Regions from separate parts of the Cytobacillus sp. Hz8 genome, predicted to be linked through region 3. Evidence: riboswitches for the same ligand, from Rfam matches in the RefSeq annotation. Region 3 holds a riboswitch; each other region holds the start of a gene.

Evidence for each region. A riboswitch is a leader RNA that binds a small molecule or an ion and turns the genes downstream of it on or off. The one in region 3 is predicted to bind glycine.
Region 1: linked by a shared signal. The riboswitch ahead of gcvT (glycine cleavage system aminomethyltransferase GcvT) and the one ahead of ACE38V_RS13675 (GNAT family N-acetyltransferase) in region 3 are both predicted to bind glycine.
Region 2: linked by a shared signal. The riboswitch ahead of ACE38V_RS11790 (ACT domain-containing protein) and the one ahead of ACE38V_RS13675 (GNAT family N-acetyltransferase) in region 3 are both predicted to bind glycine.

Annotation. Positions count from the first base shown of each region.
Region 1 covers NZ_JBHKFI010000002.1:67,690-78,026, reverse strand. Annotated here, with positions in the region: gene ACE38V_RS03370 (vitamin B12-dependent ribonucleotide reductase) at 1-1,652, opposite strand, end outside; gene ACE38V_RS03365 (lipoate--protein ligase family protein) at 1,998-2,834, opposite strand; gene ACE38V_RS03360 (rhodanese-like domain-containing protein) at 3,015-3,398, shown strand; gene gcvPB (aminomethyl-transferring glycine dehydrogenase subunit GcvPB) at 3,451-4,908, opposite strand; gene gcvPA (aminomethyl-transferring glycine dehydrogenase subunit GcvPA) at 4,901-6,247, opposite strand; gene gcvT (glycine cleavage system aminomethyltransferase GcvT) at 6,274-7,374, opposite strand; glycine riboswitch at 7,528-7,617, opposite strand; gene ACE38V_RS03340 (DEAD/DEAH box helicase) at 7,858-9,555, shown strand; gene ACE38V_RS03335 (YqhG family protein) at 9,524-10,330, shown strand.
Region 2 covers NZ_JBHKFI010000008.1:94,942-105,278, forward strand. Annotated here, with positions in the region: gene pepF (oligoendopeptidase F) at 1-530, shown strand, start outside; gene ACE38V_RS11785 (amino acid permease) at 790-2,220, shown strand; glycine riboswitch at 2,326-2,403, shown strand; gene ACE38V_RS11790 (ACT domain-containing protein) at 2,493-2,768, shown strand; gene ACE38V_RS11795 (PFL family protein) at 2,839-4,200, shown strand; gene ACE38V_RS11800 (ferritin-like domain-containing protein) at 4,243-4,683, opposite strand; gene ACE38V_RS11805 (hypothetical protein) at 4,834-5,064, shown strand; tRNA gene ACE38V_RS11810 (tRNA-Lys) at 5,128-5,200, opposite strand; gene ACE38V_RS11815 (TIGR00266 family protein) at 5,315-6,109, opposite strand; gene ACE38V_RS11820 (amino acid ABC transporter substrate-binding protein) at 6,375-7,199, shown strand; gene ACE38V_RS11825 (amino acid ABC transporter permease) at 7,186-7,887, shown strand; gene ACE38V_RS11830 (amino acid ABC transporter ATP-binding protein) at 7,904-8,638, shown strand; gene ACE38V_RS11835 (MarR family winged helix-turn-helix transcriptional regulator) at 8,823-9,287, shown strand; gene ACE38V_RS11840 (MMPL family transporter) at 9,287-10,337, shown strand, end outside.
Region 3 covers NZ_JBHKFI010000010.1:93,318-103,654, reverse strand. Annotated here, with positions in the region: gene ACE38V_RS13730 (hypothetical protein) at 149-418, shown strand; gene ACE38V_RS13725 (Cof-type HAD-IIB family hydrolase) at 551-1,330, shown strand; gene ACE38V_RS13720 (Cof-type HAD-IIB family hydrolase) at 1,587-2,423, shown strand; gene ACE38V_RS13715 (cation diffusion facilitator family transporter) at 2,607-3,533, opposite strand; gene ACE38V_RS13710 (glycerophosphodiester phosphodiesterase family protein) at 3,816-4,628, shown strand; gene ACE38V_RS13705 (DUF1572 family protein) at 4,704-5,288, shown strand; gene ACE38V_RS13700 (helix-hairpin-helix domain-containing protein) at 5,396-5,788, shown strand; gene ACE38V_RS13695 (nuclear transport factor 2 family protein) at 6,014-6,373, shown strand; gene ACE38V_RS13690 (LLM class flavin-dependent oxidoreductase) at 6,462-7,508, shown strand; gene ACE38V_RS13685 (spore coat protein) at 7,565-7,909, opposite strand; gene ACE38V_RS13680 (ferritin-like domain-containing protein) at 7,926-8,201, opposite strand; glycine riboswitch at 8,589-8,666, shown strand; gene ACE38V_RS13675 (GNAT family N-acetyltransferase) at 8,787-9,341, shown strand; gene ACE38V_RS13670 (amino acid permease) at 9,467-10,337, shown strand, end outside.

The DNA of each region.
Region 1 (10,337 bases), on a different contig from region 3:
CCTAGTCCAACACGTCGCTCACCTAGTGCTTGTCTCTTATTTTCTTCCAAAAAGTAAGGAGTCGCTTCAATGACGTTATCCTGCATTCTTACGCCGACTTCAACCGTACGCTTTAACTTCGCATAATCGACAGTCTTTGTTTCTTTATTTGCCATCTCTGCTAAGTTAACAGCAGCTAAGTTACATACGGAATATGGTGCAAGCGGCTGCTCCCCGCATGGATTTGTTGCAACAACTCTTTGTCCATAAGCCTTTGCATTCGTCATGTCATTGGCATTGTCAATAAAGAAAATACCCGGTTCTGCAGAATAAGTAGCGCAAATATTAATTAAATTCCAAAGCTCTTTGGCACGTACTGTTCGATAGACGCGAACCTTATGACCCATTTTTTCCCACTCACGCACGTCTCCTACCTTATGCCATTCCTCATTATAAATTTTCATTTCCTCTGTATCATAGCCTTCTACATCAGGGAAACGAAGTTCATATTCTGTATCATTTTCTACAGCATTCATAAATTCCTTTGTTAAGCAAATGGAAATATTCGCCCCTGTCAAAAATTCAGGATTATGAACGGAATAGTTTCCGCCTTCAGCTAATTTTTCTTCCGCTTCAGCAATGATGGCCTCTGTGAAACCGCCGTAGCCCGGTATATGTTTAAAATTAGTTATGCCTTTATGCATTGTCTTTTCTTGTTCTGTAAAGGGAGTGAACTTCAGTTTTTCCTTTGCGTATTTTCTAATTGTGTAATCTTGTGTATTGTCTAACAAGAAACGGAGAATTCTTGGGTTTTGCATTTTTGAGATGATAAATTCAATGATATCCGGATGCCAATCAGCAAGCATAATCATTTGGGCACCACGTCTTGAGCCGCCCTGTTCTACTAAATGAGTCAATTTTGCAATATCATCTAACCAAGAAACGGAACCGGATGATTTTCCATTTACCCCTTTTGCTAAGGTATTACGTGGCCGTAATGTAGATCCATTCGTTCCAACTCCGCCTCCACGGCTCATGATTTCCATCACTTGCTTACGATGTTCGGAAATGCCTTCACGGGAATCCTGTACAAACGGCATAACATAACAATTAAAATACGTTACATCTGTATTGGCACCTGCACCATATAGCACACGGCCTGCAGGAATGAAATTCAAATTGACTAATTCTTCATAAAACTTTTCAAACCATTCTTGTCTCTTTTCTTCTGTTTTCTCAACCGATGCTAATCCTGTCGCGTTTCTTTTAGCAATTTGTTCATAGTAAATCTCCAATGGTTTTTCAATTACATCAAGAGAACGTTTGATAATCCCGGATTTTACTTCTTCTGGATATTCTAAAGCACCTCTATATTCTTCTTCCACAAGCACATTTGCTATTTTTTTCTCCCAATCAATGTTGAGAATATAGCCTAGACCTCGTGCCGGAAATTTTGGATCCTCTTTAATGGTCAGAACAACAAAGTCCCCCTCCGTTAAAGTAATTTTCTTCGTATCCTTAAAAGTATAGCGGTCAAGCATGACTAATCTTGAAACCCCTTTATGAGTTAATGTCATATCAGATGTAATAGGATGGACTTGGGGAAATAAACTTATATCCTCATTCAAACGTTCTACATCAATATTCATTTTTCGTCCTAACGCAACAGACATTCAAGTACACTCCTTTAAATTCCAAACTAATATCATTTGTGAAAAACTAATAATCATCTAGTTGTCAAAATGGTAGTAACCTAAAGTTACCATAACAAATCTTCAAAATCAATATATGGTATTTTAAATATTTATTCAACCACTATATATTGTGTTTGATTCAATAAAATTTTATTTTGTCAAACTTCATTTTTCCTAAAAAAGATAGAATAAAAGAGATTTTTGATGTTTTACACCAAAAAACAAGAAATTTTAACAAATTTCAAAGCTTGCACTTTTAAAAACATAGGAAAAAAGTATGATTTTCGACAATATCCTACATTGAAAAAAGCGGCATAAGCCGCTTTATCTTTTATAATTCCATTCATCGCTTTCGTACTTTTCATATGCAAGATTCAATACGTATTGATGTTGTTCCGCGGTTAATTGATATGGTACAAGCTCTATGTCTAGCCCTTCCGCAAAACCTTTTTTAAAAGCAATTTTTGCCTCGTCCAAGCTAATTTGCCGTTTACTGATTTCATTGATGGCAACTGCTTTATCCTTAAAGCCTTTCTGCATTCTCTCTCTTACCCGCTCATTCGGATATTTAAAAAGACTAAATAATTTATCCTCATCTAAATCCAATAATATAGATCCATGCTGCAGGATCACTCCTTTTTGCCTTGTTTGTGCGCTTCCTGCTACCTTTCGACCTTCGACAACAAGCTCATACCAGCTAGGAGCATCGAAGCAAACCGCTGACCTTGGACTCTTTAATGCCTCTTTCTCTTGATCCGTTCTCGGAATAGAAAAATAAGCAGCAAGGCCAAGATTTTGAAAGCCTCTTAAAATCCCCTCTGAAATAACCTTATAGGCCTCTGTTACGGTTTTAGGCATATCGGGATGATCTTCTGTAACAATCACACTATAGGTGAGTTCATGTTCATGCAATACCCCTCTACCACCTGTAGGGCGACGGACAAAACCCAATTGATGCTCCTTTACAGCATCGAAATTTATTTCTTTTTCCGCCTTTTGAAAATAGCCGATAGATAGAGTGGCAGGATTCCAACCATAAAAACGAATGACAGGTGGAATATCGCCATGGCTATGCCAATCGAGCAATGCTTCATCAAGCGCCATATTATAGAAAGGTGAGCAATGACCAGAATCAATAAAAAGCCATTTTTCTTTTTCCACTATACATACCTCATTTATATTAAAAAAATGAATCAAGTTGCGATATTTAGTCTATCAAAACTCATGTTAAAAGCAAAGCAGGAAGAACTTTGCTAATATTTTTTTGTTTATTTCCTTTACTCATATGAGAGAAGACTTATATAATAGTAATGGCTTAGTTAGTTTGAAAGGAGATCAATCATGAGTCAACTTAAATTTGCTCTTATCGTACTAGTAGCGATTCTAGCTTATTCTTTATCTAGATGGTTATTTCAAAGAAAGATTGTCAAAACTCTTACTGAAGAACAATTTAAAGCAGGCTATCGAAAAGCACAATTAATTGACGTTCGTGAACCAAATGAGTTTGATGCTGGGCATATATTAGGAGCAAGAAATATTCCACTATCCCAAATGAAAATGCGTTTAAAGGAAATTCGTCCAGATAAACCAGTCTATCTATATTGTCAAAGCGGAGTCCGCAGCGGACGTGCTGCACAATTTCTCTATCGCCGTGGATACAAAGACCTTTCTCATCTCAAAGGCGGATTTAAAAATTGGACAGGTAAGGTCAAAACGAAAAAATAAGCTTTTAAAATCAAAGACCTTGTACGTTTCATTCGTACAAGGTCTTTTTTATTTATTTTTGATAACGTAATTTTGGTTTTCTGGCAGCTGTTGTTTCATCTAATCTTCCAATTATCGTTTGATGCGGTGCTTCCTGAACAATTTCCGGATTATCGATTGCTTCCTTGGCAATTTGAATCATCGCATCAATAAAAGCGTCTAGGGTTTCCTTAGATTCTGTTTCAGTAGGTTCAATCATCATGCACTCTTCCACATTAAGCGGGAAATAAATGGTTGGCGGATGGTAGCCAAAATCTAAGAGCCGTTTCGCAATATCAAGAGCACGAACTCCTAATTTCTTTTGTTTCTTCCCGCTTAAGACAAATTCATGCTTACAATGGGTATCATACGGAAGGTCATAATATTCGGCTAAACGTCTCATCATATAATTGGCATTCAGTACCGCATGCTCTGTTACCGCTTTTAACCCATCTGGACCCATAGAACGAATATAAGTGTACGCTCTAACATTAATTCCAAAGTTACCAAAATAAGGCTTTACCCTACCAATTGATTGAGGGCGATTATAATCCAGTACGTACTTTTCTCCTACTTTCTTCACAACAGGCTTCGGTAGGAAAGGAGTCATCTCCTTCTTTACCCCCACCGGACCTGATCCTGGACCGCCACCGCCATGCGGTCCAGTGAATGTTTTATGAAGATTTAAATGAACAACATCAAAGCCCATATCTCCTGGTCTTGCTTTTGACAAAACAGCATTTAGATTGGCTCCATCATAATATAATTTTCCACCTGCTGAGTGAACAATCTCAGCCACTTCAAGAATATTTTCTTCAAATAATCCTAAAGTATTGGGATTTGTCAACATTAAAGCGGCAGTATCCTCACCTACAACTTGACGTAGGTCATTTAAATCTACTAAACCTTTATCATTTGATTTCACCGTAATCGTTTCAAAACCAGCAACCGAAGCTGATGCAGGATTCGTTCCATGTGCAGAATCTGGAATGATTACCTTCGTCCTTTTCCCGTCACCATTTGCCTCATGAAAGGCACGGATAAGCATTAATCCTGTCCACTCGCCATGAGCCCCTGCAGCCGGTTGAAGTGTGACTTCATCCATACCGGTAATTTCCACTAAGTGTTGTGAGAGATCATACATCAGTTCAAGAGCCCCTTGAACGGAAGATTCTTCCTGTAATGGATGTAGATGGGCAAAGCCATTAAGCCGTGCAACATTTTCATTCAATTTCGGATTATACTTCATCGTACATGAGCCAAGTGGATAAAAACCCGAATCCACTCCATGATTACGTTTCGACAATGCCGTATAATGGCGCATGATATCAAGCTCTGACACTTCCGGCAATTCAGCATCCTCCTGACGTAAATATTCACTAGGGATGAACTCCTCCATGTTCACTTCAGGAACATCCATTTCAGGTAAACTATAGCCAATACGTCCTTCTTTACTTAGTTCAAAAATCAATGGTTGATCTTGCTTATGCATGTATATCCCTCAATTCTTTTACAAAAGTATCGATTTCACCTTTTGTTCTTAATTCCGTAACGGCAATGAGCATATGGTTTATAAGCTCTTGATAATCCCGTCCGAGATCATAACCTCCTATAATGCCCTTAGCTAATAATTTTTGATTGATCTCTTGTATCGGTTTGTTCAGCTTCACTACAAATTCATTGAAACAAGGCCCCTCAAAAGCCATATCAAAGCCTGCATTTTTTAAAGCGGTTTTCGCATAATTTGCTTTTTGAAAATTGCTATACGCAACCTCTTTAACCCCTTGTTTTCCAAGTGCTGTCATCGCAACTGAAGCAGCAAGGGCATTCAAAGCCTGATTAGAACAAATATTAGATGTTGCCTTATCTCGACGTATATGCTGTTCACGAGCTTGAAGGGTCAAAACAAAGCCTCTCTGACCTTCATCATCTGTTGTCTGTCCGACTAATCTGCCAGGAACCTTCCGCATAAGCTTCTGTGTCACGGCAAAATAACCACAATGAGGGCCGCCAAAGGCAGTTGGGATTCCAAATGGCTGTGCATCCCCAACTACAATATCAGCCCCCCATTTTCCAGGAGGTGTTAATAATCCCAGAGATAACGGATTACTTGAAACGACAAACATGGATTTGTGAGCATGAATAATTTCCTCTAGTTCCTTCAGCGGTTCAATTCTTCCGAGAAAATTCGGATATTGCACCATAACAGCCGCCACATCATCATCCATTAGTTCTTTAAGGGCAGAAAGATTCGTGATTCCATCAATTTGAGGAATTTCAACAATTTCGATTTTTTGTCCTTTGGCGTAGGTTTTGACTACTTCTCGTGATTCTGGATGAACAAGACTGGAAATAAGCACTTTTTTGCGTTTGGTCTGACCTGCACTAAGCATTCCCGCTTCTGCTAAAGCAGTTCCGCCATCATACATGGAAGAATTCGCTACATCCATACCAGTCAATTCACAAATCATCGTTTGAAATTCGAAAATCGCCTGCAACTCCCCTTGTGATATCTCAGGTTGATAAGGAGTATAGGCAGTATAAAACTCTGAACGAGATAGGACATGATCAACAATAACCGGAATATAATGATCATATACGCCTGCTCCCAAGAACGAGACGTTTGCTTTTAAATCGGCATTTTTCTGTGCAATGGCTGTTAATTCTTTTAATAAAGCAGATTCAGATAACGCACTTTTTATTTTATATTTTCCTTTGAATTTCACACTGTCAGGAATATCATTAAACAATTCATCAATGGACGATACTCCAATTGCTTGGAGCATTTCTTTTTTGTTTGTCTCCGTTACTGGTAAATAACGATGTATCATAGGACTAATCTCCCCTCGATTCTTAATCATTTTCTTTTATAAAATGGTGTTGAAACTACCTTTGCTTTTAAGTGCTTGCCGCGAACTTCGACATCTACTTCATTTCCTAAATCGGCATAAAGGGTTTTTATCAGAGCCAAGCCGATATTTTTCTTTAAAGTAGGTGATTGCGTTCCTGTAGTGACCTCACCAATTAATTCATTACCAAAATAAACGGGATATCCGTGTCTTGGAATGCCGCGATCAATCATTTCAATTCCAACAATCTTCCGCTCCAACCCCTTTTCTTTTTGCTTCTTTAATGCTTCTTTCCCGATAAAATCAGCATCCTTATTCAATTTGACAGCAAATCCAATTCCGGCCTCTAGCGGAGTAATTGTCTGACTCAATTCTTGTCCGTATAGTGCCAAAGTTGCTTCAAATCGCAGCGTGTCCCTTGCTCCTAGTCCACAAGGCAACACACCTAAATCCTTCCCATCCTCTAAAATTTTCTTCCATATTGAAATGGCTTCCGTTGCCTCACAGTAAATTTCAAAACCGTCTTCACCCGTATAACCAGTTCTAGAAATAAGCACCTTTTTTCCAATCATATTTACCTCATGACAAAATGTAAATCCGCTAATTTCTTTTAAATCCATCCCATGAACAAGTGGTTGTAAAATACTTTCTGCCAATGGTCCTTGTAAGGCAAGTTGAGCAATTTTTTCAGATATATTTATTAGTTCTACCTCCCCCTCAACATGTGAGGCTAACCATGTAAAATCCTTTTCAATATTGGCGGCATTGACGACTAAGAGATAATGCGCTTCTTCCATTTGATAAACGAGGAGATCATCAACTGTTCCACCCGTCTCATAGCACATTGCCGTATATTGAGCCCCGCCATTTTGAAGCTTTGATAGATCATTCGTCATCATTTTTTGCAAGAAGTTTAGACTATCAGGGCCTTTTACCGTGATTTCTCCCATATGAGATACATCAAACAATCCAGCTGCATTCCTGACAGCATGATGTTCTTCTTTAATACTTGAAAATTGGACAGGAAGCTCCCATCCTCCAAAATCAATTGTTTTCCCACCATACGTTTTATAAACGTCATACAATGGTGTTCTTCTTAGCTCTGACATAAACATCCCCCTTATAAATTCACTTGACGGCACAAAAAAGGACAGAAAACCCCCTCAATTTCTTTGAGAAGATCTCTGTCCTGTCACCTGAAAGTTTACCTAATGGCTTTCCCCTTTGGTGGTTTCAACTAATTGAAACGCTCTCCAGAGTCGCGTCAAATAAGTGTTCTTTTGCCTGAGAGATTCACAAAACCTTGTTTGCTCCTTCGGCGCTACAAATGTAGTCTCTCCCCTTATTCTCATCCGCATCAATAATATTTTCCAAATGGGTCATACTAATACAGCATACCGCAAAAAAATTAACAAATCTGACAAATTTCTAACTTCATCCTACCATCTAGACCCTAAATGAGCAATAAAAATTAAAACAATTCCTATCTAGATTTATTTTTAATTAACTATTTATTCAGTAGAAAACCTAGTGAGGCGATTTAAACTAATAAACTCCATACTTCTTATGAACAAAAGGAGCTGCATTCTATAATGACAGTGGAAATGATATTTGATTCCTCTTGGCAGGATGGTTTATTAAAAAGGATTGATGATGATGGACCATGGGGAAACTGGGAATTATATAAATTAGCAGTTGAAGTGGAAAAACATACAATTATTGAAGATTTTGAAGGGCTCACTGCTCCAAAGCATCTATCCCATTTAACTCCCCTTCCCCATCAGCTTGAAGTGGCAAAACAAGTTATCGAAAATATGAATGGAAAAGCTATCTTGGCAGATGAGGTTGGGTTAGGTAAAACGATTGAAGCAGGACTCATTTTAAAGGAGTATATGATTCGCGGTCTTGTTAAAAAGGTATTAATCTTAGTACCTGCTTCCCTCGTCACACAGTGGGCATATGAGTTAAACTCCAAATTCTATATTCCTGCAATAGCGCAAAGAAAAAGTTATGTTTGGGAGCAATGTGATGTTGTCGTATCTTCCATCGACACAGCCAAGCGAAGCCCCCATCGCGACATCATTCACCAGCAGAATTATGACTTAATTATTATTGATGAAGCTCACAAACTTAAAAATAACAAAACCAAAAACTATGAATTTGTCCAAAACCTAAAGAAGAAGTTCTGCCTATTATTAACTGCTACCCCCATTCAAAATCGCATAGAAGAGATTTTTAATTTAGTATCCCTTCTAAAACCAGGACATTTAGGGAATGAGTCCGCCTTTTATGAAAAATATAAAAAGGATTCACGCTCAATCAATGATGATGAACATTTAAAAGAACTCGTTAATAAGGTCATGATACGGAATCGAAGAAATGACACCGGAATTGAATGGACAAAACGGGAGGTTAAAACCATCCCAATTGAATTTTCTCAGGAAGAAAGAGATTTATATGAATCCATTTTAGAACTTAAAGGAGAAGATCAATGGGTAACCTCCAGCCAATTTTCTGTCATGACGCTGCAAAGAGAAGCCTGTAGTAGCAGAGAAGCAGTCTTTTATACCTTAAAAAATATGCTAAACCGACAAGAATCCCCAAACAAACGATTTGAAGAGCAAATCCAGCATTTAATAACAAAGGTGGAGGCTGTAAAAATAAATTCAAAGGCAGAAAAGGCACTGGAATTAATTCAAAATATCCAAGATAAAGTAATCATTTTTACTGAATACCGCGCAACCCAATTATACCTTCAATGGTTTCTTAAGCAGCATGGAATCAGCTCTGTTCCCTTTCGAGGCGGCTTCAAGCGAGGAAAAAAGGATTGGATGCGGGAGCTGTTTAAAAATCATGCACAAGTTTTAATTGCTACAGAAGCAGGAGGAGAAGGAATCAATCTCCAATTTTGTCATCATATTATAAACTTTGATTTGCCTTGGAACCCGATGAGACTTGAACAGAGGATCGGACGAATCCATCGCCTTGGGCAGGAAAAGGATGTTTTTATTTATAATTTTGCCACAAAAGGCACCGTTGAGGAACATATCCTCAAGCTTTTATATGAGAAAATTCATTTATTTGAAAAGGTGATTGGCGAATTGGATGATATCTTATCCAAATTAGATTTCGGCAGCGTCGAAGATCATCTTGCTGATATATTTGGCAATTCTACTTCAGAAGGGGAAATGAGAATTAAGATGGAAAATCTATCTTCTATTATCTCGTTTGCTGAAGAAATGAAAGAAGGGAATATAAATGCAACAGCAGGAAATTCATCAATTTCTTGAACGCTATTTTCAGGCAAATGGCTGTGATATCTGTGAAAATGAATCTGGATATATGAGTGTACAGCTTACCATTGAATTAGATAAAGAATTAATGAATCGTCCATTTTATTGGCATTACCTTGAAAAAACCGGTGGGATTCCAAATCCGATGAAGCTCAATCTAATTATGGATCAAAAAAAGGCACCTGAAAATTTGAAAGGAGAACTGATCCATTTTGGTTCACCGCGACTTCATCAAATTTTTCAATCAACCAAAAATTTAGCAGGCTATATCCGGCTTTATGAAAATCTGCAAACAGGACCTAGTCAGCATATTCCACTAAAACCATGGTTAGGGATGAATGTTAAAATCTCTTATCAATGTGATCGAAAACGGGATATCTTTCAATCCATTGGTTTGCAATTAATCAACGGACAACTTGTTGAAGATTTTCATGACAAATTAATGGGGCTTAAATTAGCACCAAAAATCCCGGACTATTCCTTTACATTATCTCCACTCATTATGCCGAAAAGTGGACTAGCTCGCATCGAAAGATATCTGACAAATTCCCTTCAACAGGAAGATCACCACTGGGCAGATGAAGCAAAAGAGCGTTGGAGAAAGGATTTACATTTGCTTGAACACTTCTATGAAGATATCGAAGAAAAAGGAGAAAGTTATGAAATCGAAAAGCAAGCTTTAAAAGAGCAATATGAACCAAAGATCATGATTTCGATTATCAATGGTGGCTTGTTTTATCTGCGTGAAGACTCAACGAATACATGGAGTTAATTCATAA
Region 2 (10,337 bases), on a different contig from region 3:
AAACTCTTTTATGGAATCACGAATATAAGCAGGCTAAGAGTAGAGAGGAGAAAATCTCCTTATTAAATCAAAGACTTGAAGACTTTCGAACCACCCTCTTTCGACAAACACAGTTTGCCGAATTTGAAGAGCAAATTCATGAGTTAGAACAAAGAGGCGAATCATTAAATGCAGAAACGTTAAAAAAACTTTATCTTGATATCAATAAGAAATATTATGGCCCTGCCGTGGAATCCGATCAGGAAATTGCGATGGAATGGGCACGCATTCCCCATTTTTACAATAGCTTTTATGTTTATCAATATGCGACAAGCTTTGCGGCTTCTGCAGCCCTTTCTCAGCAAATTATGAAGGAAGGCACCCACGCTGTGACAAGAATTCAGGATAAGCTATTAAGTGCAGGAGGGTCCAGATCTCCAATTCTCATGTTAAAAGAAACGGGGATTGATATGTCGAAATCGCAGCCAATCGATGAAGCAATGGAAGTATTTGGTGAAACTTTAGATGAATTGGAAAAGTTATTAGATTAGTCATCTGTACAAGATTGAATGTTTTATGAGTGTTATCAATAACCAAATATATCAAGAGCTGATAAAGGATTTACTAATCTGATTATTAGCTCTATTTTTATTATTTCACTTTATTTTTTTACCATTTTATCAGAATAAAGTATCTGCTATAATATAGACGCTAAACAGAAATATCCCTAAAAAGCTATCTTCACTCCTTTTAAAAATGAAAGACCATTTTTATAAAATAACTAGACGACATCTAGAAAGGTGCATGCAAATGGATAATAAAAAATGGGGATTTTTAATTTTAACAACATTTGTTATCGGGAATATGGTTGGTGGCGGAATTTTTATGTTGCCTTCCAATTTAGCACAAGTATCTGGTTCAATGGGAGCCCTTATGTCGTGGGGCGCCACTGGTTTAGGGGTATTAACTCTTGCCCTTGTATTTGGAAACTTAGCTATTCGAAAGCCTGATCTTAAGGCTGGTCCGCAAAGCTATGCTCAAGCCTTATTTCGAAATCCTCGAAATGGCCGAATTGCGGGCTATAGCATGGCATGGGGCTATTGGGCAGCGAATTGGGCGGCAACGGCTTCTGTTATGATTTCCTTAGCAGGATATTTATCCACCTTTTTCCCTGTGATGCAAAGTACAAAAACGCTCCTCTCCATTGGCAGCTTTCAGCTTGAATTGGGGAAATTAATCACCTTTCTTGTTTGCAGCGCTTTATTATGGGGAATTCAGTGGATTTTAACCTATCATTTTAATGGTGTTGGAAAATTGAATTTAGTTACCACCGTGGCAAAAATAATTGGTTTTATATTATTTATCGTGTTAACACTTACTATTTTTGATGCAAGTAATTTAGGATTAGGGGAAACTTATACGAATGCAGAGGGTCATCCTGTTCCATTCGGGGGACAGATCAACGCGGCGGCGATTGCCACTCTTTGGGCTTTTATTGGAATTGAGTCAGCGGTGATGCTTTCTAATCGTGCCAAATCACAAAAGGATGTCAAAAAAGCGACGATTTTTGGATTATTGATTTCAGTTCTGATTTATATAGCCATTACGTTGTTAACAATGGCTGCCCTGCCACATGAAGAGTTAGTCACATCACAGAAACCATTAGTTGATGCACTTGACGCTGTAATAGGTAGTAAGGGAGCAGCCATTATGGCGATCCTAGCTGTTATTTCTTTACTTGGTTCGAATATTGGTTGGGTTGTCGTAAGTTCGGAGGTTCCTTATCAAGCCGCAAAATTAAATTTATTTCCAAAGTGGTTTGCGAAAACCAATGAAAAGGGAAATCCGCAGCGGTCGTTAACTTTAACAAACATTATGACCCAAATTTTTATTTTTTCAACGATTTCAGGAACAGTCACACAAGCATATAATTTTGCGATGATTGTCGCGACACTGGCCTATTTAATTCCATACTTTGTTTCAGCCATTTATCAGATGAAGCTCGTCATTTCAGGTGAAACCTATGCGGAAATAAAAGGTTCAAGAATTGTGGATGGGATTATTACGGGACTTGCTTTGATTTATTCCATTTGGGTGATTAAAACTGGGACTGCAGATCTAAAGACATTTTTCTTAGGAATTGGTCTCTTTGTATTTGGGCTTATTCTCTATCCGTTTATCATGAGAGAGAGCACTAAAAAAGAGGAAATCGAAATGGAGGCTGTCAAAAAAATCGTTTAATCTCGGGTGAGACAATTGTTATTGACCAGAAACATTATAGATTGATATAATTTTAATTATTTTATATAAATAGTAGCGGTGAGGGCTATGGGTAAAACTATAGCAGGAGCAGCTTCTGGAGAGACCGCCATGTTGCGGCGCCGAAGGATTCACAATCTCAGGCAAAAGGACAGAAGAGTAACTGATAGTTTTGAATCGTTATTCAACTGAACTGGGGATTGGAGTGTATCCAATCTCCTTTTACATTTTAATTCATTGATGAGGTGATTGACATGGGAAGAAGACGTGCAGTTGTAAGTGTGATTGGAAAGGATCAAGTAGGGATCATTGCGAAGGTAACGACGGTGTTATCAGAAAATCAGATTAATATTCTTGACATTAGCCAAACGATTCTCCAAGATTTTTTTACGATGATGATGTTGGTCGACGTTTCAGGCTTTGATAAGCTGGATGTTTTACAAAAGGAATTGGATGATTTAGGGGAAGAATTGAACTTAAAAATCAATATTCAGCTTGAAGAAATCTTCCAAGCAATGCACCGGATATAAGAGGAATAATGAAATAATCAGGCTATAAAAAATTGCCTCAGTTGTTGTGAGGAATAATAGGAGGACAATCATGAATATCGCTTTGCAGGAAATGATGGAAACCATTCGCATGGTGCAAATGGAAAACCTAGATATCCGTACCGTTACGATGGGAATTAGTTTATATGACTGTGCAGACTCAGATTTTGCAAAAATGAACGGCAAAGTATATGACAAAATTACCCGATATGCGAGCAGATTGAAGGAAGTTGCGGAAGAGGTTGAAAAAGAGTTTGGAATTCCGATTATCAATAAACGGATATCCATTACCCCCATTGCAGAAATACTAGGTAATGCAACGATAGAACAGGCGATTGAATTAGCGAAGACCTTAGATAAAGCGGCAACTGTATTGGGTGTTGACTTTATAGGAGGATACTCTGCGCTTGTACATAAAGGAATTGCCAAAGGAGACCAAACCCTTCTTGATGCTCTGCCGGAAGCGTTAAGTGTAACTGAAAGAGTATGTGCTTCGGTATCTGTTGCGACGACAAGATCAGGAATTAATATGGATGCCGTCCGAAAAGTGGGAGAAATCATTAAAGAAGCTGCAGAAAAGTCGAAGGATCAAAATGGATTAGCATGTGCAAAGCTCGTTGTTTTTTGTAATCCTGTTGAGGACAATCCTTTTATGGCAGGTGCCTTTCATGGAGCTGGTGAAGGTGAAGTGGTTCTGAATGTAGGTGTCAGTGGTCCTGGGGTTGTGTTGAATGCATTAAAGAAGCATTCTGATGCTGATTTAGGTGAGGTATCAGAGGTGATTAAGAAAACAGTCTTTAAAATTACACGAGCAGGTGAATTAATTGGCCGTGTTGTGGCAGAGCGCCTAGGAGTTCCGTTTGGAATTATGGATTTATCGCTTGCGCCAACGAACGCAATGAATGATAGTGTGGCGGAAATTTTAGAAGAAATTGGACTTGAACGAGTAGGGACACACGGAACGATTGCAGCGCTTGCGCTCATGAATGATGCCGTGAAGAAAGGTGGATCGATGGCGAGCTCTTATGTGGGTGGCCTAAGTGGAGCATTTATCCCAGTCAGCGAAGATAATGGGATGATACGCGGAATTATCGATCATGCATTAACGCTTTCTAAACTAGAAGCCATGACCTGTGTTTGCTCCGTGGGACTTGATATGATTGCGATTTCTGGTGATGCATCTCCTGCAACGATTTCAGCGATTATCGCCGATGAAGCAGCCATTGGCATGATTAATAAAAAAACGACAGCTGTACGCGTTATTCCAGTTCCTGGAACAAGTGAAGGAGACATGATTGAGTTTGGAGGGTTGCTTGGCCGTGCTCCAGTGATTGGTGTGAATCCATACAGCTCTGAAAAATTAATCAGTCGTGGTGGCAGAATTCCTGCACCGCTTCAATCTTTAATAAATTAATGAAAAAGGGTGTGAGAATTTTTTCTCCGCCCTTTTTCACATTCATTTGTTTTTAAGATAATAAAATAAAAACCATACGGCATGGTTTTGTTCGTCGGTGGCTGCCCTTCGAAAAATTTCTTGAATATACGGGTCATGAACTTGATCGGATATATCTAAATAGAAATCAACCGTCTCTTGTTCATCCTTGAAGGCAAATTTTAATCCTTTTCGCAAAGTGTCTGGACATTCCTCACTAATTTTTGGGTTAGGCTCTCTTCCCGTTAATTGTGTATATACCTGTGAAAATTGTTGGAAGTGCTTTATTTCATCCTTTCTAATTTCGAGAATTTGTTTTCTTTCCTTCTCAGAATGAGTCATCTTTGACAGTTTTTCATAACAATGAATCGCACTAAATTCTCCGTTAATCGCCTTTTTAATATTTGAAACTAGTTGAGTGGGTTCTCTATTGGCTTGAGTAAAAGGAACATGATTTTGGTTCATCGCTCATTTTCACCTCCTATAAGCACTTTAAGGTATTCTACGAAAAGAAGGGAAATGGAGTGCAAGTAAAAAAATGGATTATTTTTACAGAAAAAGTTTGACAATTTTGTGAACAAACATAAAATAGAATATATAGGAGGGTGATGAAGCATGAAGAATGATATGGTGAAAAACCTGGCAATTGTGAGATTACTTTCAGGAATTGGATTAACAATTGGGTTCATTTCTTTTTTTATCAGTCTTTTTGTAAACGGTTTCAACGGAGAGAATTTATTTTTATTAGTTAGTTTAAGTATTATGGCTGCATCCATGATGATTTTCGGTTTTTTTCATTTCTTATTTCTGATGGAAACTGCGAATCTGTCAAGAAGGATGGAATGAGTTCTGATTATGATATAAATAAAAAGGCACAAGCTTTCAAAGCTCATGCCTTTTTATTTTGGATGGGATATGTAGGGATCGAACCTACGACCTGCTGATTAAGAGTCAGCTGCTCTACCAACTAAGCTAATATCCCGTGAACATTTTCTATATTAACATACTGAAATAGCTTGTCAAGATTTTATGGAAAAAATTATTTTTTGTATAAAAAAAGGAAGAAGAGTCAATTGACCCATTCCTCCTAATTTCATCAGTCCCCATCAAACATATTAAAGATGCCTTTTAGTACACTGCCTTCATCTGTAGATCCACCTCGGTGTGGTGCTGCGGCAAAGACGCGGCTGGCAAGGCGACTAAAAGGAAGTGATTGAATCCAAACTGTCCCAGGTCCACGTAGGGTAGCAAAGAATAGACCTTCACCACCGAATAAGGCGGTTTTAATTCCACGTACCATTTCAATATTATAATCAACACCGCTTGTCATAGCCACTAAACAACCGGTATCGACTCTTAACGTTTCGCCTGGAGCAAGTTCCTTCTTATGTAATGTTCCTCCAGCATGAACAAAAGCCATTCCATCTCCTTCAAGCCTTTGCATAATAAATCCTTCACCGCCAAAGAATCCGGCACCAATTTTGCGCTGGAATTCGATGCCAACGGAAACTCCTTTAGCTGCAGCTAAAAAGGCATCCTTTTGACAAATAATTCTTCCACCTAATTCACTTAAATCTAATGGGATGATACTCCCTGGATAAGGAGCGGCAAAGGAAACGTGACTTTTTCCATGACCCTGATTCGTAAATGCTGTCATGAATAAGCTTTCCCCAGTAAGAACGCGCTTTCCGGCACTAAAAAGCTTTCCCATTAAGCCGCTGCCAGAGCCATTGCTGCTGCCGTCACCAAAGATGGTTTCCATTTGGATATTATCCTCCATCATCATTAATCCGCCAGCTTCAGCGATAACGGTTTCTTGAGGATCCAATTCCACTTCGACAAATTGCATATCATCACCGTATATCTTGTAATCAATCTCGTGGTTATTCATGTTTTATCCTCCATTATTCGGATTGTTTCTTTCATATTCATTTTAAAAGAAAATGATGATTATAGCTATGAGAAGTTGCTTGAAAATCATCAAACGATTATCATCGAAGAGGTGAAAATTGAAATTTTTCCAGTTTAAAGATAGGATGAGTAATTTTGCAAACAATGGAGGAAAATAAGAGTAAATTAATTTCCTTTGACGGATATGAGATTTAATGGTAGTATAACAAATACCGACAAAAACTATCAGGATTAGGGGGATTTACATGAAAAAGCTATCACTATTTTTCGTATTGCTCTTAAGTTTTACACTTGTATTAGCTGCATGTGGTACGAATGATGATAAAGATACAGCAGACAAAGCTGAGAAGAAGACGGAAAGCAATGGAGATTTACTTGCAAAGATTAAAGATGAAGGCAAGATTTTAATTGGTACTGAGGGTACATATCCGCCATTCACTTATCATGATGATAATGGTAAGCTTACTGGATTTGATGTTGATATTGCAAACGAAGTAGCAAAACGTCTTGGAGTAAAGCCAGAATACAAAGAAACTCAATGGGATGCCATGTTTGCTGGATTAGATGCAAAGCGTTTTGACATGATTGTTAATGAAGTTGGAATTCGTCCAGACCGTCAAGAAAAATATGATTTCTCAACTCCATATATTACATCTAAAGCAGTTCTTATTACGAATAAAAGTAATAAGGACATCAAGAGCTTTGATGACTTAAAAGGAAAAAAATCAGCTCAATCACTTACAAGCAATTATGGAGATATGGCGAAATCCTTTGGGGCAGAGCTAGTTGGAGTTGAAGGGTTTAACCAAGCAGTTGAATTGCTTTCTTCTAACCGTGTAGAAGCAACGATTAATGACAATTTAACTTATTTAGATTACAAGAAGAAAAAACCAGATGCTCCAATTAAAGAAGTAGCGATTCACAAAGATGCTTCTCAAAGTGGAATCATGTTCAGAAAGGGTAGCGATACTCTTGTAGCTGCAGTTAATGATGCTTTAGCGGACATGATTGATGATGGTACGTATTTAAAAATATCTAAGAAATGGTTTGGTGAAGATGTACTTAAGTAGTATATTTGCAGACCCTGAGAGATTAGACCGATTAGTGACAATAGCACAAAGTTCCCTTCTCCCTTTGGTGAAGGGAGCTCTTTTGTATACTATTCCACTCACACTTATTTCTTTTGTTTTGGGATTAGTACTTGCCGTATTAACTGCTTTAGCAAGAATTTCTGGAATTAAAATATTGGAAATTATTGCGCGTGTGTATGTGTCCGTCATTCGCGGTACTCCATTATTAGTGCAATTATTTATTTTATTCTATGGGTTACCAACAATTGGAGTCGTAATTGATCCTTTTCCAGCTGCTATTCTCGGCTTTTCATTGAGCGTAGGGGCATATTCCTCTGAAATTATTCGCGCTGCGATTCTTTCCATTCCAAAGGGGCAATGGGAAGCTGGATATTCGATTGGAATGAGCTATGCACAAACGATGAGAAGAATTATTTTGCCACAGGCAGCTCGAGTTTCAGTTCCACCGCTATCCAATTCTTTTATTAGCTTAGTCAAGGATACTTCGCTAGCTTCCTTGATATTGTTAACGGAAATGTTCAGAAAAGCACAGGAGATTGCTTCAACTAACTATGAATTTCTTTTACTCTATAGTGAAGCTGCACTTTTATATTGGATTATCTGTTTCTTCCTATCTATTGCTCAAGGAAAACTAGAATCTCGATTTGATCGTTATGTTTCAAGATAAGTGGGGAGGGAATAACATGATTTCAATTAAAGGACTTCATAAGAAATTTGATCAATTAGAGGTATTAAAAGGGATTGATCTTAATGTTGAAAAAGGGAAGGTCATTGTTATTATTGGGCCATCTGGTTCTGGAAAAACAACCATGTTGCGCTGTTTGAATTTATTGGAGGAGCCAACTTCAGGCATCATTTCAATCGAGGACCAAGTGCTTGATTTTTCAAAGAAAATTGATAAAAAGCAAATCCCTGTTTTTCGGCGCTTAACAGGAATGGTATTTCAAGGATATAATCTTTTTCCCCACAAAACAGCTTTGGAAAACGTCATGGAGGGTCCTATGACGGTTAAAAAAGAAGCAAGGGATGCAGCACGAAAGAGAGCAGAACTATTGTTGAAGAAGGTTGGCTTAGGAGATAAGCTTGATTTCTATCCATTTCAGCTTTCAGGAGGTCAACAACAGCGTGTTGGAATTGCAAGGGCCTTAGCCATGGAGCCAAAGGTAATGCTTTTTGATGAACCAACCTCAGCTCTTGACCCTGAGCTAGTCGGGGAAGTTTTGAAGGTCATGAAGGATTTAGCCGATGAGGGAAAAACGATGATTGTCGTTTCTCATGAAATGCGCTTTGCTCAAGAGGTTGCCGATGAAGTAATCTTTATGGATGGCGGGGTTATCATCGAAAGGGGTAATCCGGAGCAAATATTTACCAACCCGAAAGAAGAACGAACAAAACAGTTCTTAAATTTAATCCAATAATTTTAAAAATACTCGTTTTCCAAAGTGGAGCGAGTATTTTTTATTGTATAGCTCAAAATAGTGATGAATATTATTTAAAGGGAAAAACAACGATCTATATTAGTTGACAAAACAAGCTATTCATCATTATAGTTAAAAACGTTAATAGTTAAATGATTTAACAAATATGAAGGTTGTGAAGTCTATGGAGGAAGAACGTATAAAAGAGCTTATCAACCGTTATACGCAAGTCTCGTTTATCGTCGCGAAAAGAGCAGGGGCGTTGATAAAAGGGCAAATGGCGAATGATTTGACTGATGATCAGTTTTACATACTGCGGCATATCCATCGATCTTCGAAAATAACATCAACAGAGCTTGCAGAGATTTTTGAAGTGAAGAAAAGTGCCATAACTGCGATTATTAATCGCCTTGTAGATAAAGGATTAGTTGAGAGAAAGCGGGATCCCGCTGATCGTCGTATCGTTTACTTATCTTTATCAAAAACGGGGAGTGAGCTTTTTGCGAAAACAGAAAAGAAAATTAACCGCTTAGTCGCTATGTTTTTAAAGAACTTGGAGGCAGATGAAATCGAAGCATTTTTGCATACGTATGAAAAGCTTTCGGATATTTTATTGGACATTAAGGAAGATAACCTGGAGGAAAAATGATGAGAGCGATAATTAAAGGAAAATGGTTTATTTTGCTAGCTTGGATGGCTGTTGTGGCAATTCTTATGTTCACAGCCCCGAATATGGCGAATCTTGTTCGTGAAAAAGGAGATCTTAATGTACCTGATAATTATTCCTCTGCTCAGGCACAAAACATTTTAGATAAAATGAAGAATGCAGATGAATCTCAGGTTGCTTTGATTTTTCATAGTGACAAAAAGCTAACTGGGGACAGACTGGATGAAGTTAAAAAAGCGATAGATAAGCTTGAAGCAAATAAAGATCAATTAGGAATTACAGAAATAACGTCTTCTTTAAAAGAAAAGGATTTAGAATCACAGCTGGTTTCAAAGGACCAAAGGGCTATTTTAACAGCACTAACAGTAGAACTGGGAGACAAAAGTGCGAAAAAGGAAACCAACCTACTCTATAAAACTTTAAAAGATATTAAAGTGGATCACTATTTTACTAGCAGTTGGATGATTGGCGAAGATTTAAACGATAATGCACAGGCAGGACTGAAGAAAACTGAAGGAATTACCGTTGTCTTTATTTTAGCCGTGCTGCTTTTAGTCTTCCGTTCCGTTATCGCTCCTTTTGTGCCATTAATTACGGTTGGTTTTACGTATTTGGCATCACAATCAGTAGTTTCCTTTTTAGTAGACAAGGTTAATTTTCCAATCTCTTCATATACTCAGATATTCCTTGTCGCCGTGCTATTTGGCCTTGGAACGGATTACTGTATTTTATTATTAAGCCGTTTTAAAGAGGAATTTTCAAGACATGAAACGTTAACAGATGCAATTGTTGAAACATACCGTACTGCGGGAAAAACGGTCCTCTTTAGTGCGGTTGCGGTTATGATTGGGTTTTCTGCGATTGGGTTATCAACGTTTAAATTATATCAATCTGCTGCAGCAGTCGCTATTGGCGTAGCTATTCTTCTTGTGGCTCTTGCGACAATTGTCCCATTCTTTATGTCGGTATTAGGTAGGAAAATGTTTTGGCCATCTAAGGGACAGCTTGAGCATAAGGAAAGTAAACTATGGG
Region 3 (10,337 bases):
AGGATAGGTTCATAAGTGATTGAACTTTTGACCTGTCCTTTTTCATTTCGTCAACGAAGACAAGCTTCACCTAAATTTTCCTTTCTTACGTATTTTTGAACCGATTGGAAAAAGTAAAGATGAAATTTATTCGAATAATGTATGGTGCATGGTTGATTTACTTATAGCCCCTCCTTATTTGGGACAATCATGGCTCCATATCATCTTCGCAACCATTGGAGTAGGACTTCCAGCAATAAGAAATGAAGCCAAGTGGTTATATGATCGCATGATGGACGACTTTTTTCTTCTGCTTGTTTCCATTGGATTTTTCTTCATTATCGGGATTGGATTATATGCACACTTGCCATTTGAAAAAGGGGTTAAGAGGCATATAATATCCAAGAAAATCACCATTTTAGATTCTACACATGTGTGAAAAAAGGAAATTTGTCAAATCAAGAAATATCCGTTACATTAATAAAATGAAGAGTGTTGGAATGTGTAAGTAATAGAAGGAAAAACACAGGATCAACCATCAAATAATCATACACCGAAGGTAGGACTGAACATGACGGAACAAAGCATTATCTTTTTTGATATTGACGGAACCTTACTCAATTTTGATAAAAAATTACCTCAATCTACAAAAGAGGCGGTTTTTAAATTAAAAGAGCTTGGACATATTGTAGCGATTGCAACAGGGCGTGCCCCCTTTATGTTTGAGGGATTGCGGAAAGAACTAGAAATTGATACATATGTGAGTTATAACGGGCAATATGTCGTATTAAATGGGGAAGTCTTATATACAAATCCATTAAATATTGCCTCACTCGAGCAATTAACTGAATTTGCACTTAGCAACAATCATCCCGTTGTTTTTATGGACCATGAGGATATGAAAGCCAATGTACCAAAACATCCATTTATTAAGGAAAGTATTGCTACCTTAAAAATTGATCATTTTCCAACACATGATCCAAATTATTACAAAAGCCATGATCTTTATCAAACTCTCCTCTTTTGTCCTGAAGGGGAAGAACACCAATATATAGAAAAGTTCACTGCTTTTGATTATATTCGATGGCATCCGGTCTGTGTCGATATCCTGCCAAAAGGTGGCTCTAAGGCGAAAGGGATTGAAAAGATCGTAAATGCTTTAGGAATTCCAGCTAATAAACAATATGCCTTCGGGGACGGACCTAATGATTTTGAAATGCTCACAACAATAGAAAATAGTGTTGCCATGGGAAATGGAGAAGAAAAACTTAAAAAGTTAGCCAAATATGTGACAAAATCCGTTGAAGAAGATGGTATTCTTTATGGTCTCCAAATGATTGGATTACTATAATATTTCTCAAAAAACACCGCGATATCATAATTGTGGTGCTTTTTTTAGAGAAATTTAGTTTCAAATACATCTAACGTCGTTCATTGGAAGGAAAACATATTTCCATACCAGGGACACTATTTTTCATTGAATTATGGTTGCTATCAGCCATATAAATCGATAAAGTTATAGATAGGTTCAACAATCAGCACATTTAAATAGTGAAATAGCTTTTTTATCCAACAAGTTTAACTAACTAGAAAAGGAGAATAGACCGATGGGATACAAACTGATCGCCTGCGACATGGATGAAACTCTATTAAATGACCAGCATGAGATTTCTCAAAGAAATATCGAAGTGATACAAAAAGCGAAGGAAGAATATGGAGTTAAATTTGTACCTGCAACAGGGAGAAGCTTTATGTCAATCCAAAGATACTTAAAGAATCTACATTTATACGATGAAGTTGGAGAATACATCCTTTCCTTTAACGGTGGCGCCCTAACTGAAAATAAAGGAAACCGTTTAATGCAATTCAAAGGTTTAAATTTTGATAAAATGAAAGAAATTTTTGAGTATGGATTAACAAAGGATGTCTGTATTCGTCTTTATACGATGGACAAGCTCTATGTTTATAATATTTCTGAAAGCGAAGCGGAAAAAATTGAAGCGAAAAAAGAAGCAGTCACTATTATGGAAGAAAATACCGTTGATTTCTTAAAAGATGAACCCATTGCTAAGATTCTTTTTCAAAATGTAGATGTCCCATATTTAATGTCCTTAGAGCCGGATATGGAGCCGATCACTGACGGAGAAGTAACCATCAGCTATTCATCTAACCGCTATATGGAATTTAATTCTTTGGGAGTCGATAAGGGGCAAGGGCTAATTGATTTAGCTAAAATTCTCAATATCGATATTAAGGATACGATTGCAATAGGGGATAATTATAATGATGTTGCTATGCTAAAAGTAGCTGGATTATCGGTAGCCGCAGGGAATGCCCTTGATGATGTAAAAAAAATCTGTGATTATACAACAAAAGCTGATAATAATGAAGGCGTTGTGGCAGAGATTATTGAACGATTTATTTTTAATAAAACACAAGTTTAAAAGGAAAGAGCAGTGTTAACCCTTAACCCTGCTCTTTCCTTTTTTCAATTCTAGCATTTCGATAGCTAGTAAATATTTAATCAAGGTAATGCAAATCATATGGTATCCAATCCACAGTATGATTCATCCTTTTGGTATAAAAAAGGATGAATTTTTATAAACTCAAAATGAGTCATAATGGAATTATCCAATAAAATGCTGACCATAAAGACCGTGATTATTGATTGCCGGATTTTCAATTTGAACCGTACAATGCCGAAGACTGTATTTATCCTTTAACATTTGATTGATATTCGCTATGAGATTAAAAGATTGGTATTCTTCATGAACAAAAACATGGGCTACAAGTGAATAATGTTCAGTCGTAATCGTCCAAAGATGGAGTTCATGAACATCCACAACTCCGTCAATTTCCAATATATCCTTTCGAATCTTTTCTAAATCATAACCGTTCGGAACCGCCTCCATTAAAATCAAATAGGATTCTCGGATAATCTTTGTACCGCCGACTAGAATTACCCCACCAATGACCATACTGATTATTGGGTCTAAAATTGTACGACCTGTAAAATAAATCAAGATTGCGGAAACAATGACCCCAATAGAATTAAGGAGGTCACCAAAAAAGTGCCAAAGTGCACTTTGGATATTCAAATTATTCTCTTTTCTAGTACTTCGGACTAACACTACGGTAAGAATAATATTTACCAGTAGGCCAAGCACCGCAACAAAAAGCATATAGGTTAAATCCACTTCTCTAGGAGTAACAATCCTCTTGATTCCCTCTACAAATATTCCCATCGCAATGATTATTAACGCAAGACCATTAACAAAGGAAGCTATTATCTCAAAGCGAAGAAATCCAAATGTATATTTACTGTTCGAGTTTCTTGTTGCCAAATAAATCGCTGTAATACTTAAACCAAGAGCAACGACATCTGACATCATATGTGCTGAATCTGATAAAAGCGCCAAGGAATTTGCTAATAAGCCACCCACAATTTCTACTAATGTGAAAAAGAGCGTAAGAAATAAGGAAATCCATAAGGTTTTCTTCGATTTTTGCTGCTCTTTTACATGCCTGAGATGGTGATAATCTTCCATTTTCATTTTTTTCATCCCCTTATAGGCTCATCATACTGCTCAGATATACCGAAGTCAATCTAATTGAGAAAATTAATATTTAATTGAGAATAATAATCAAGTATACCTTTAGATAAAGAGGAAATTGTAATTAATATTACTCTCATTATTGATAATAATTATTATTTATAATGAAATATTTACGTATAATTTGAAAAGAGAGGGTAGAGACAAAATATAACTACTGAACACAAATCAATTAGATAAATATTCCTGTATACTATGATGATTTTATGATAAATTAAAAGAATGAAAAAAATATTTCTTACTCTTATTATGGTAATTACACTATCTAATTTCTTTTGGCATCAAAAGACGTTTGCGAAACTGCAATCTACCGTTATTGCCCATAGAGGTGCCTTCGATAGAGCACCTGAAGAAACAATGTCTGCTTTTCGCATCGCTGTTGCTGATAAGGTTGATTATATCGAAATGGACTTACGTGAAACGAAAGATCGTCAATTAATCTTAATGCATGATTCTACTTTGAATCGGACGACTAATGGTGTTGGAGATGTTCATCGCTATACTTTAGCACAACTAAAAAGACTAGATGCAGGAAGCAAATTTAGTCCTAATTACACAAATGAACGCATTATCACTTTAAATGAATTAATCAACCAGTTCGGGGCTAAAACCAAATATTGCATTGAAACCCGAAAAGTAAATCAGCAATTAGTCATGGAAAAACCCTTGCTTGATTTATTAAATAAGAAAGGACTCATCAAAAATAATCGAATCATGATTGAATCATTTTCTGCCTCAAGCCTAGTGAAAATACATAAAATGAACCCAAAGATTCCCTTAATTCAATTAGTCGAATTAAAACAGCCAAGTCAAATTACAGAACAACATATTCATAACTGGAAAAAATACGCGATTGGAGTAGGGTTGGACTCCCGTATAGTGAATAAAACGAGCATCGATAAATTAAAACGAAATCATTTAAAAATCTATGTTTATTTTTTACCTTCCGAGAAAAGTGAACAACAACGAGTTCTAAAACTAGGAGTTGATGGCGTGTTCACCAATTACGTGCATTATACAAGATCCCTATTTTGAGCCTAACTTCAATTTAAGATTCTTCCCATTTCATCTTTGAAATGGGATTTTATGTTATTATAGGGGGGAATCGTAATGCAGAGGAGTGGGTTTTTAGTGAGCTTTGAACTGGAGTATTTAAGAGTCATCAAAGATCGATTTCATACTTTAAAGGACCTCGGTGAAAAAACGATTGAACAATTAACAGAACAGGACATTCATTGGAACTTAAATCAGCAATCCAATAGTGTTGCTATTATCGTCAAACATATAAGTGGAAATATGATTTCAAGATGGACAGATTTTTTACATTCAGATGGAGAAAAGCCCACAAGACAACGTGATCAAGAATTTATTGATACTTTGTCATCTAAAAAGGAATTGATGAAAGATTGGGAAGCAGGGTGGAATACCCTCTTTCATGCCATCAACGATTTAAATGAAAATAATTTATTACAAACAATTTACATTCGTGGGGAAGGGCATTCTGTAGTAGAGGCGATTGAAAGACAATTTGCCCATTACGCTTACCATATTGGGCAAATCGTCTATATAGGGAAGCAGTTAAAAGGGCGCGATTGGAAAAATTTAAGTGTCCCATTCGGGGAATCTGAACAATATTTGCAACAAAGACTTGAGAAACATCTTTCAGATAAACCAGGGAAACTTCCGAAACAATAAAATGAAAGGTGTGAATATATGACTACTAAAACTCCTAAACTGCCATTATCAACCGAAGAAAAGACTCATTTAAAAAAGCGAAAATCAAATTAAATCAAATAGCAGATATGGATTCCGCTTCAATATGCATTAGTCTTCAGTGTACAGAAGAGCGGGCCAAGTATCTTCGTGCCTTGGCTGAATTCCAAACCATTCCTTCTATTGGACCTAAGTCAGCACAAGAAGTCATTGATTTGGAATTTTTCTCTCTTGAAGAAATAAAAAATGAAGAGGGCGCCGATTTAATCAATCGCCTCGAGTCACTTTATGGATTTTGGGAAGACCCATGTGTCGAGGATACTCTCCGCTGCATCGTTCATCACGCCAATCATCGGGATAGCGGGAAAAGTTGGTGGGACTTTACTGAGGAACGAAAAAAATATCGCATTCAATATGGATATCCATCAACAAGACCTCAAACACCTTGGTATGAAAAGAAAGTAAAATTATCCAAAACTTAAATGTCATAACAAACTCCGATCGTGTACTTTGTTGCTTTTTCAAGCAGAATAATTAAATTCTAGGAACAACTGTGTCCGAAAAAAGGATAATTCGAACTGCTAGAATTTTGGAAAACAGCTTTTTTACAATAAAAACCTTTCCCATTTTGTTTTCTATTCCACTTCAACTTAAAAACAAACCTTTGCAATCGAAAATATTAAAACCTAATTTGGAGGAGAACCATCATGCTTGATTCTACTGAATTAAAATTACAGCTTCTGAAATTAGAACAAGCACTCTTATCGCCTGAAATTCGAACTTCACCGCAAAAATTAGAGCAATTCCTTGCCGATGATTTTTTTGAATTTGGAAGTTCCGGAACCATTTGGTATAAAAAAGATTCCGTTGAAGGCGGAGGTTTAACAGTCCGGAAAATGACCCTTACTGACTTTAGTATATATCCATTATCTGAAGATGTGGTGTTTACGACATATCGGATTCAAGACGAAACAAGAAACCGGGAGACTTTACGGAGCTCCATCTGGAAATGGAAAGATGGTCGCTGGCAAATGTTTTTTCATCAAGGAACAATAACAAGCTCTTAAATAAACAACCCGTGTGCATATCATTCGTATGTTTTCCCTATAAATAGTAGTATATATAGTAATAAATATAAACTTGGAGGATCTACTCATGGAGATAGGGATCAGTACTTTTGTAGAGACGACACCAAATGTAACAACGGGACAAGTCATCAGCCATGCCCAAAGAATTCGCGAAGTTGTGGAAGAAATTGTACTCGCAGATCAAGTAGGATTGGATATATTTGGTGTTGGAGAACATCATCGTGAAGATTACGCAGCTTCTGCACCTGCTGTGATTTTAGCTGCGGCAGCCTCCCAAACAAAACGAATCCGCTTAACCAGTGCCGTCACAGTACTTTCTTCGGATGACCCTGTCCGAGTATTTCAAGATTTTGCAACGCTCGATGCTATTTCAAATGGTCGGGCAGAAATCATGGCAGGTCGAGGATCGTTTATTGAATCTTTTCCATTGTTCGGCTATGACTTGGATGATTATGATGAATTGTTCGATGAAAAATTAGACCTATTATTAAAAATCAGAGACTCTGAAAAGGTGACATGGAAAGGGAAACATCGTCCCTCCATTCATCAACTCGGGATCTATCCACGACCTGTTCAAAACCCATTACCTGTTTGGATTGGAAGTGGAGGAACCCCGGAATCTGTTGCTCGTGCAGGACAACTTGGTTTACCTCTAGTACTTGCCATCATCGGTGGCAGTCCACTGCAATTCGAACCTCTTGTACGGCTTTATAAAAAAGTGGCAGCTCGTGCAGGACATGATATATCGAAATTACCCGTTGCTTCTCATTCCCATGGATTCATTGCAGAAAGTAATGAAATGGCTGCAGAGAAGTTTTTCCCTTCAACACAACAAGCGATGCAAAAATTAGGACGCGAACGGGGATGGGGACCCTACACACGCGAAACCTTTGATGCTGCTCGAAGTTTTAAGGGAGCCTTATATGTGGGAGATCCTATGACCGTAGCTAAGAAAATGATTCATCTAAGGAAGGATGTCGGAATTACCCGCTTTATGCTCCACGTTCCAGTGGGTACGATGCCTCATAAGGATGTAATGCGAGCCATTGAGCTGTTGGGAAAAGAAGTTGCCCCAATCGTAAGAGAAGAAGTCACGAAATGGGAACAACAATGAAAAACAACTGCCCCCAATGCTTTACATGTGTAAACCTTTGGGGGCAGTTGTTCTTGCTAATATGGAAATTGCGTGGAATAATTACTAAACTGCTGATAAGCCTGATCAATCTTCTGTTGATCTGCCGCTTCTAACTTGTACCAGCCTTCTTTAAACATAAGATTGAACAATTCACGAGTGCTATTATGAGTTTCCTGTAGAATCTGAAGGACTTCCGTATAAAGCTGCTGATGACTTGCTTCACGAACGGCAATATTTAAGCTATCCGTAATATATTTACATGTGCTTAATCCATCGTTTAAAAAATCCCGATCATTCATTTGCTGATTTTTAACCTGTGGTAATTGACCTGTTTGTGGATTTGCAATTTGATTGCTTTGCATTCCTTGTTGATTTTGCATTCTTCTCACCTCAACCTTAATGTGGCATATTCTGATTTTGATTTTGCATGCTTGTCATAGCGGATTGATTATCCACCTGTAAATGAGACAAAATTCTTTGATAATGATCTTGATGCATTCTACCTGCTTGGTCAAGGGCTTGCTGAATTTCTCCATTGCTCACCTGTGTCGCAAGAAAATGAAATTTCTTCGCTGCTAACAACTCCCAAGAAAGCACATCCTTTAAATATAAAAGATCCTTTGTTGTAATCGCCTCAGGGGGAGAAGGCATGGGTGATTGGGCATTATTCATATCATTACTCCTTTACATCTCAAATTCATTCACGTTATTAGAATGAACTTCAGATGTTCAATTTATGCGAGGATTAAAATTGTTTGCTTTATATTTCTTATATTAGTCCTTTAAATTTCTTCATCTTCTTCATTCCAGACACATAATCCCTTTCCATGGTCAAAATCTCCAAAACTAAATATTAAATGAAAAAATATCCATTATATTCGCGCAAAATTAATGGCAAACTCTAAAAATAAGCTTGACCGATTACATAAATACTGATAAAATTTTAAATTATCTTACAATAATATATTGAAAGAAACTAAAAATGAGAGAAAGCAAGTATTTTCTCTTATCAACACTTCCATCATACACTGCAATGATCGCTATGGGGCCACTATAGCAGGAGCAATTTCTGGAGAGATCGCACAATGGCGACGCCGAAGGGTTCATAATCTCAGGCAAAAGGACAGAAGAGTAATCAACTTTTATTTGTTTATTCTAACGTTCATTTGAGATTGGAGAAGAACTCCAATCTCTTTTTGTTTTATAAAGGAAAATTACAAACTAGGCTATTTTATCCTAATAGAATAGGAGATTATTATGATTATTCGAGAAAAGGAATTTTGTGTTAATTCTTTGTACTATTCCATTCGATCGGCAAGTCCTGTAGATGCAGAAGAATTAGCTCATCTGCGTGTAAAGATAGATGGGGAAACAGAAAATTTGGACAGGGAAAGTGGGGAGGACGTATTGGATCCTACTAGCTTTGAACAATTGATTCAAGCGGATTCCCAGAGTCCAAGGAATCTCTTCCTAATTTCCCAAACTGAAGACCGTATCATTGGCTATTCAAGGTGTGAAGGAAATAATTTAAAAAGATTGACTCATCAGGTGGAATTTGGAGTATGTGTCTTAAAGGAATATTGGGGTTACAAAATTGGTACCCAACTATTACTTGAGTCTATTGCCTGGGCAGATTCCAGCCAAATCAAAAAAATGGCTTTAAAAGTATTAGAAACCAATGAAAAAGCCATTAAACTTTACCAAAAAAATGGCTTTGAAATCGAAGGTATCTTAAAAATGGATAAACTTCTTTCTGATGGGAAATTTTATAACACAATTATAATGGGGAGATTTCATGCTGAATCATTTTGAAATAAGACATATGGCTGGAAAAAGAATCCTGCTTTATCTCTGTGGGTATTTTTTAAATTCGGCATAGGTGTTAAACATCCATAGACTTTAGAAATACCTAATAAAAACATATGGGGGAGACAAACGTGACTGAGCACAAATTAAAAAGAGATTTAAAGAATCGCCATGTCCAGCTAATCGCCATTGGTGGAACAATCGGAACAGGATTATTTTTAGGCTCTGGAAAAGCCATTCAATTGGCAGGACCGTCTATAATCTTCGCTTACTTAATAATCGGAATTGCCGTCTTTTTTGTGATGAGAGCATTAGGAGAATTACTTTTATCGAATGCAGGTTACCAATCTTTTACCGATTTTGCAGCAGAATATATTGGACCTTGGGCAGGCTTTATTACAGGGTGGACCTACTGGTTTTGCTGGATAATGACAGCGATGGCTGATATAATTGCCGTCGGTGTTTATGTACGATATTGGTTTGATATTCCGCAATGGATTCCTGCGATTGTAGGGATTATCATTCTATTAGGATTAAATTTATTAACCGTTAAGCTTTTTGGGGAATTAGAATTTTGGTTCGCTATTATTAAAGTCATTACAATTCTATGTTTGATAACGATTGGTATTATTCTACTTATCATGGGATTCCAAACGAATACCGGAACGGTAGCGGTTCATAATCTTTGGAAGGATGGAGGTCTATTTCCACATGGAGTCTCTGGCTTTTTATTATCATTCCAAATGGTGGTTTTCGCATTTGTGGGAGTGGAGCTAGTTGGAGTGTCCGCTGCAGAGACTGCAGACCCAAAGAAAAACATTCCATCTGCAATCAACAAAATTCCGCTTAGAATCTTATTTTTCTATGTAGGAGCTTTATTCATTATTTTATGTATTAATCCTTGGGATCATTTGAATGCGTCTAGCAGTCCCTTTGTACAGGTCTTTAAGCTAGTCGGAATACCTGTGGCTGCTGGAGTCATAAATTTTGTCGTCCTAACCT